DNA from 3 places in the Kitasatospora sp. NPDC058406 genome. Region 2 is predicted to be linked to each of the others. Evidence: riboswitches for the same ligand, from Rfam matches in the RefSeq annotation. Region 2 holds a riboswitch; each other region holds the start of a gene.
The links. Region 2 has a riboswitch for S-adenosylmethionine ahead of ACFWOG_RS00710 (aminotransferase class V-fold PLP-dependent enzyme). Riboswitches for the same ligand answer to the same signal wherever they lie in the genome.

Region 1: it holds a riboswitch for S-adenosylmethionine, as region 2 does, so the genes downstream of both, ACFWOG_RS36640 (AAA family ATPase) here and ACFWOG_RS00710 (aminotransferase class V-fold PLP-dependent enzyme) in region 2, are expected to answer to the same signal.
Region 3: it holds a riboswitch for S-adenosylmethionine, as region 2 does, so the genes downstream of both, thrC (threonine synthase) here and ACFWOG_RS00710 (aminotransferase class V-fold PLP-dependent enzyme) in region 2, are expected to answer to the same signal.

The regions. Positions count from the first base shown of each region.
Region 1 covers NZ_JBHXKE010000308.1:2,097-4,353, reverse strand. The annotation lists gene ACFWOG_RS36645 (helix-turn-helix domain-containing protein) at 1-256, shown strand, start outside; SAM riboswitch class IV at 728-850, shown strand; gene ACFWOG_RS36640 (AAA family ATPase) at 1,110-2,257, shown strand, end outside.
Region 2 covers NZ_JBHXKE010000002.1:41,933-44,189, forward strand. The annotation lists gene ACFWOG_RS00710 (aminotransferase class V-fold PLP-dependent enzyme) at 1-974, opposite strand, end outside; SAM riboswitch class IV at 1,026-1,143, opposite strand; gene trpD (anthranilate phosphoribosyltransferase) at 1,311-2,257, opposite strand, start outside.
Region 3 covers NZ_JBHXKE010000323.1:605-2,861, forward strand. The annotation lists gene thrC (threonine synthase) at 1-1,109, opposite strand, end outside; SAM riboswitch class I at 1,127-1,261, opposite strand; gene ACFWOG_RS37210 (glucosyl-3-phosphoglycerate synthase) at 1,411-2,257, shown strand, end outside.

The DNA of each region.
Region 1 (2,257 bases), on a different contig from region 2:
GCTGGCGCGCCGGGCCGTGGACGCCGCCGAGACGGCGCTCGCCCTCCTCGCGCCCGACCAACTGCCCTCCGCCCGGTTGCTGTTCACCGTCCGGGTGGCGGACTGCCTGCTGGTGGCGCGCGACCCCCGGGCGGCGGCGGAGCTGCTGGGCCCGGTGTTCGCGGCGGACGCCGGCGGGGCGGGGCTGCCGGCGCTGGTGCGGCACGAACTGGCCGGGCTGCGCGAGCGGCTGACGGCGCACGGGCTGGCGGGGTAGGGGTCGAGGGCACGCCGGCACGGGACGGTGCGGGTGGGACGGCGGGTGGGACGGCGGGCGAGGGCGCGCGCCGGAGCGGGACCGGCGGGGCCGTGGCGGGATCCTTGCGGGGCCGGGTGATCGTGCCGATCGTGTGTCCGGTCGTACCCGAGCGGCGACCGGGCCGCCTCGCCTGCCGGCGACAGGGGCCTCACCCGGGCCCCCGGGCCCGCCGGGTGAGGCCGCCGGTGCCCTTCGCGCACGGTCGGCCGGGCCCCGGAACGGCCCCCGGGCAACCGACGGACCGTCAGAGCGGAACCCGCCGGTCCGGACCTCGCCGTCCGCCCACCGACCCACTGTGGCAGCGGTGTTGCGGCCGGATTGCGCCCCGTTTCGCGGCGGTGCGGCCGACGTCCGGACCGGCGGATTCGTGGACGCCGAGGGCGGTTCCCGCAATTGACGGGATCGGCGGCGCCTTCCTAGACTCGGACCGGCGAAGAATGTCAGCCACGGGCCCCGGCCGGCTGACTGGCAACCCCCACACTGCGGTGGGGTGCCCCGGGGATAAGCCGGGTGACGTGGCGTTCCGATGACGCGTCGTCACAAGCGCAGTCATGGCCCGGTTGGGCTCGGGGGACGGAGAAGGTCGTGGAACAGCGGGCGGGCGGACGCAACGCCGCGGGCCTCAGGCTGGTGGCCAGGCTCGACGTCGACCTGCTCCGGCGCGCCAGCTCCCTCTGTCGCTGACGCCGGTCGGCCGGCCGGGCAGTGCTGCCCGCCTCGGTCGGTCCGTCCGATTCCCTCGCCCACGACCCCGTGCGAGGAGGAGCGCCCAGCGGCCCGACCTCCCGTGCGCATTGCTCCAGGAGAACGGATGCCCACCTTCCCCGCGCCCCGAGACCCGTCGAGATCCCTCCCGGTCGGCCGGGAGCCCGAGTACCGGAGACTGCGCGACGCGTTCGACCGCTGCGCGGCCGGCGCCGGAAGCGTGATCGTCCTGCACGGGTCGGTCGGCAGCGGCCGCAGCGACCTGCTCTACGCCTTCACCGACACCGCGGCCGAGCGCGGCGCGCACGTCCTCGTCGGCACCGGCTCGCCACTGGAGCGGGAGTTCCCGCTGGGGCTGGCCCGGCAGCTGCTCCAGGGCGCCGACCTCGAACCGGAGGAGGCCGCCGCGGCGGAGTCGCTGCTCGCCCAGGGCGCCGCCGAGGGGGCCCGCCCGGTCCTGCCGGACGGCCCGCAGGGGCAGCTCACCCAGCGCACCCTGGAGGGCCTGTTCCGGTTGGTCCGCCGGCTGGCCGAGCGCGCCCCCGTCCTGATCGCCGTCGACGACCGGCAGGACGCCGACCCGCAGTCGCTGGAGTTCCTGCTCTACCTGGTCCGCCGTACCCGCAGCGCGGGTGTGCTCACGGTGCTCAGCTCGCGCGAGACCATGACCCCGTCCAACCCCTTCTTCGAGGTCGAACTCGCCCGCCAGCCGCACCACCAGCACATCCGCCTCGACCTGCTCTCCGCCGACCTGGTCGCCGAACTCCTCCGGGCCCGGCTCGGCGCGGCGTCCGCCCGACTGGCCGTCGAGGCGCACGCCCTGACGGGCGGCAACCCGCTGCTCGTGCACAGCCTGATCGGCGACCAGGAGACCGCCGGCGTCCCGGACGAGCTGGTCGTCGGCGAGGGCTACCGGCGCGGGCTGATGCACTGCCTGCACCGGATCGACCCGCTGGCGCTGCACTACGCTCGGGGCGTCGCCGTGCTCGGCGCGTCCGCGACCCCGGACCTGCTCGCCGAACTCCTCCTGCTGGCCCCGGACTCGCTGCCCAGGGCGCTCTACCTGCTGCACGCGGCCGGTCTCTTCCGGGACGGCGGGTTCCGCCATCCGACCGCCGCCGGGGACCTGCTGGCCGCGATGCGGCCGGTCGAGCTGGCGGCCCTGCACCAGCGGGCCGGCCGGCTGCTGCGCGCGGCCGGAGCGGCCGACGCGACCGTGCACGGGCACGCACGGGTGGCGGAGGGGCACCTGCG
Region 2 (2,257 bases):
TCGACCAGCACGCGCTCGCGGGCCTCCAGCGCGTCGAAGCCGGCCTCGGTGAGGGCCCGGCAGGCGGAGGCGATCGCGTACGCGCCGATCACGTTCGGGGAGCCGGCCTCGTGCCGGGCCGGGCCGGTGTGCCACTGCACGGCGACCGAGCCGTCCTCCTCGCGGGCCACCGTCCGGGTGGCGCCGCCGCCGGCCAGGTACGGCTCGGCCGCGTCCAGCCAGTCGGAGCGGCCGGCCAGCACACCGGCACCGAACGGCGCGTACAGCTTGTGCCCGGAGAAGGCGATCCAGTCCACGTCCAGCTCGCGCACCGAGACGCGGTGGTGCGGGGCCAGCTGTGCGGCGTCCAGCACCACCCGGGCGCCGTGGCGGTGGGCGGTCCGGGTCAGCTCGGCGACCGGCCACAGCTCGCCGGTGACGTTCGAGGCGCCGGTGACACAGAGCAGCTTGGGGCCCTCGGGCGACTCGGCCAGCGCGGCGTCGAAGGCGGCGACCGCCTCGGCGTGCGAGCGCGGGGCGCGCAGGTAGGTGACGGCCAGGCCGGCGTGCGCCCAGGGCAGCAGCGAGGCGTGGTGCTCGGTCTCGAACGCGAACACCCGGGTGCCGGCCGGGACGGCGGCGGCCAGCAGGTTCAGCGAGTCGGTGGTGGCGCGGGTGAAGACCACCTGGTCGCCCTCGCGCAGGTCCAGGAACTCGGTGACGGTGCGGCGGCTCTGCTCGAACAGGTCGGTGGAGAGCTGCGAGAGGTACCCGGCGCCGCGGTGCACGCTGCCGTAGTACGGGGCGTAGGCGGCGACGTCGTCCCAGACCCGCTGGAGCGCCGGGGAGCTGGCGGCGTAGTCGAGCGCCGCGTAGCCGACCTTCTCACCGGTGGCGAGCGGGACCTGGACGTCGTGGCCGAGGACGGCGAGGAGCGGCTGCGCGGCGTCGGTCTGGTCGAGGACGGCGGCCGGGAACTGGGAGGAAAGGGACATGGGGATGCACTCCTTCTACGGGCCTGGACCCCGGGAGTACACCTCGTCCGGCGTCCGCGCTTGTCACGCGGACGGATTGCCGCATGACCCGGTCCTCACCCAGGGCACCCCGCCACGGACGGAGGGTTGCCGGACAGCCAGCTGGGGCTTGATGCTGTCACTCATGACCTGGCGAAGACTCTAGGTCGCGTCCGTCCCGTGGTCAAACACGGGTCCACATCCCGGACGGCCGTCCGGGCAGCGGTCGGCGGACCGGGCTGCGGCCCGGCCGGCCCGGGTCGCGGCCGGGAACGCGAAAGGCCGGCGGGAGACGCCCCGCCGGCCCCTGTCGCCGCATCAGACCCGCGCGGTGGCCTCCGACCAGTGCTTCAGCAGGTCCCGGGCGGCGCCCGAGTCGATCGCCGCCGCGGTCCGCTCCATACCGGCCGCCAGCTGCTCCGACAGCGGCGCGTCGGTCAGGTCGAGTGCCACCAGTGCCGCCGCCGAGTTCAGCACGACGGCGTCCCGGACCGGCCCGTGCTCCCCGGCCAGGAGCCGGCGCGCGACGTCCGCGTTGTACGCCGGGTCCGCCCCGCGCAGCGCCTCGATGCCGACCGGCTCGATCCCGACGTCGCGCGGGTCGAGGACGGTCTCGGTCACGGCGCCGTCGCGGACGATCCAGACCCGCGAGGTGGTGGTGATGGTCAGCTCGTCGAGGCCGTCGTCGCCGCGGAAGACCAGTGCGGTGGAGCCGCGCCGCGCCAGCACGCCGGCGATCAGCTCAGCGAGCCGGGTGTCGAAGCAGCCGATCGCGTGCGCGGTCACCCGCGCCGGGTTGGTGAGCGGCCCGAGGATGTTGAACGCGGTGGGCACCCCGAGGTCGCGGCGGGCCGGGGCGGCGTGCCGCATCGACGGGTGGAAGGTGGCCGCGAAGCAGAACGTCAGCCCGACCTCCTCGGCCACCTCGGCGACCCGGCTCGGCGCCAGGTCCAGCCGGATCCCGAGCTTCTCCAGCACGTCCGAGGACCCGCTCGACGAGGAGGCGGCCCGGTTGCCGTGCTTGACCACCTTGGCGCCCGCCGCCGCCGCGACGATCGCCGACATGGTGGAGATGTTGACGGTCTTCGCCCGGTCGCCGCCGGTACCGACGATGTCCACCGCCGGGCCGGGGACGGACAGCGGCTCGGCGTGCGCGTACATCGAGTCGACCAGTCCGGAGATCTCGTCGACCGTCTCGCCCTTGGCCCGCAGCGCCACCATGAACCCGGCGACCTGGACCGGGGACGCCTCGCCGCTCATGATCC
Region 3 (2,257 bases), on a different contig from region 2:
CCGACGGTCACCCCGCCCGCGGTCTCGGCGAAGACGCCCTCGGTCCGGGCCAGCAGCCGGATCGCCGCCACGACCTCCTCGTCCGTCACGTCCTCCACCGCGCCACCGGTACGCCGGGCGATGTCGAGCACGTACGGGCCGTCGGCCGGGTTGCCGATCGCCAGCGACTTGGCGATGGTGTCCGGCTTGACCGGCCGGATCACGTCGTGGCCGGCCTTGAACGCCGCCGACACCGGCGAGCAGCCCGCCGCCTGGGCGCCGAAGACCCGGTACGGCCGGTCCTCGACCAGGCCGAGCCTGATCAGCTCCTGCAGCCCCTTGTCGATCTTGGTCAGCTGCGACCCCGAGGCGATCGGGATCACGATCTGCTCCGGCAGCCGCCAGCCCAGCTGCTCGCAGATCTCGTACGCCAGCGTCTTGGAGCCCTCGCCGTAGTACGGCCGCAGGTTGACGTTGACGAAGCCCCAGCCCTCGCCGGCCGGGTCACCGATCAGCTCCGAGCAGAAGCGGTTCACGTCGTCGTAGTTGCCCTCGATGCCGACCAGCTCGCCGCCGTACACCCCGGCCATCACGACCTTGCCCTGCTCTAGGTCGTGCGGGATGAACACGCAGGACTTGAAGCCGGCCCGGGCCGCGGCCGCGCCCACCGCACCGGCCAGGTTGCCGGTCGACGAGCAGGACAGCGTGGTGTAGCCGAAGGCCCGCGCGGCCTCGATGGCACAGGCCACCACGCGGTCCTTGAAGGAGTGGGTCGGGTTGCCCGAGTCGTCCTTGATGTGCAGCTGGGCGGTGAACCCGAGCTCGCGGCCCAGGTTGTCGGCCTTCACCAGCGGGGTCCACCCCGGGTTCAGGTTCGGCTTGGAGGCGACGTCGGCCGGCACCGGCAGCAGCGGAGCGTACCGCCAGATCGACGCCGGACCGGCCTCGATGCGCTTGCGCAGTTCCTCCGCGCCCTCGCTGCCGAACTCGTAGGCGATCTCCAGCGGGCCGAAACACTCCACGCAGGCGAAGCTGGGGCCGAGCGGGAACCGGGTGCCGCACTCGCGACAGGACAGCGCGGCGGCGGGGCCGAGGTCAACGGTGACGGGTGCGGCGGTGTCGATAGCCATGATGGCGGAGGCCTCTCTCCTCATCTTCCCCGTGACGCGGGCGCGCCACAGGCCGGAATTGGCACCTGTCCCGCCGGCGCTGTTGACAACAGCCGCGCGAGAAGGTTGCCGGGACGTCAACGGGCCGTTCCCTCAGTCCCTCTGGATGAGCTCTGTGAAGTTGTGGTCATGCTCAGCGGAGACCCCGGCGTGCGAAGGTGCGACCGCTGTACGAAGACTGTATCCGAAGGCGTCAACCCCGAACGGGATCGTCCGCCACGCGAGATGACCCGTCCCATCCCACCTCGCCGAGGAGAGAACAGTGCCCGCCGAACCGATCCCCGCGCTCCTCCCCGAGACGGCGTCCTGGCTGCGCCGACGCTCGTGGAGCGCGGCCGACCGCCCGGTGGACGTCCTGCTGGCGGCCAAGCGCGCACTGGGCCCGGCCGGCACGGTCAGCGTCGTCCTCCCCGCCCTGGACGAGGAGGCCACGGTCGGCGACATCGTCCGCACCATCCGCCGCGAGCTGGTGGAACGGCTGCCGCTGGTCGACGAACTGGTCGTGGTCGACTCCGGCTCGGCCGACGCCACCGCCGCGGTCGCCGCCGAGGCCGGTGCCACCGTCGTCCACCGCGACACGATCCTCCCGCGGCTGCCCGCCGCCCCCGGCAAGGGCGAGGTGCTCTGGCGATCGCTGCTGGTCACCCGCGGTGAGATCGTCTGCTTCGTCGACGCCGACCTGCGCGCGTTCGATCCCGCCCTGGTCTCCGGCATCGTCGGCCCGCTGCTCACCGACCCGGACATCCACCTGGTCAAGGCCATGTACGACCGCCCGCTGGAGACCGACGGGGCGGTCGTCCCGGCCGGCGGCGGCCGGGTCACCGAACTGGTCGCCCGCCCCCTGCTCAACCTGCACTGGCCGGAACTCGCCGGTTTCGTCCAGCCGCTCGGCGGCGAGTACGCGGCCCGCCGTTCCCTGCTCGAACGCCTGCCCTTCCCGACCGGCTACGGCGTCGAACTCGGCCTGCTCGTCGACGCCCTGGAGACGGCCGGGCTGGACGCGCTCGCCCAGGTGGACGTCGGCGTCCGCCACCACCGGCACCAGGACGGCCAGGCGCTCGGCCGGATGGCCGCCACCATCTACCGCACCGCCCTGGAGCGGCTCGACC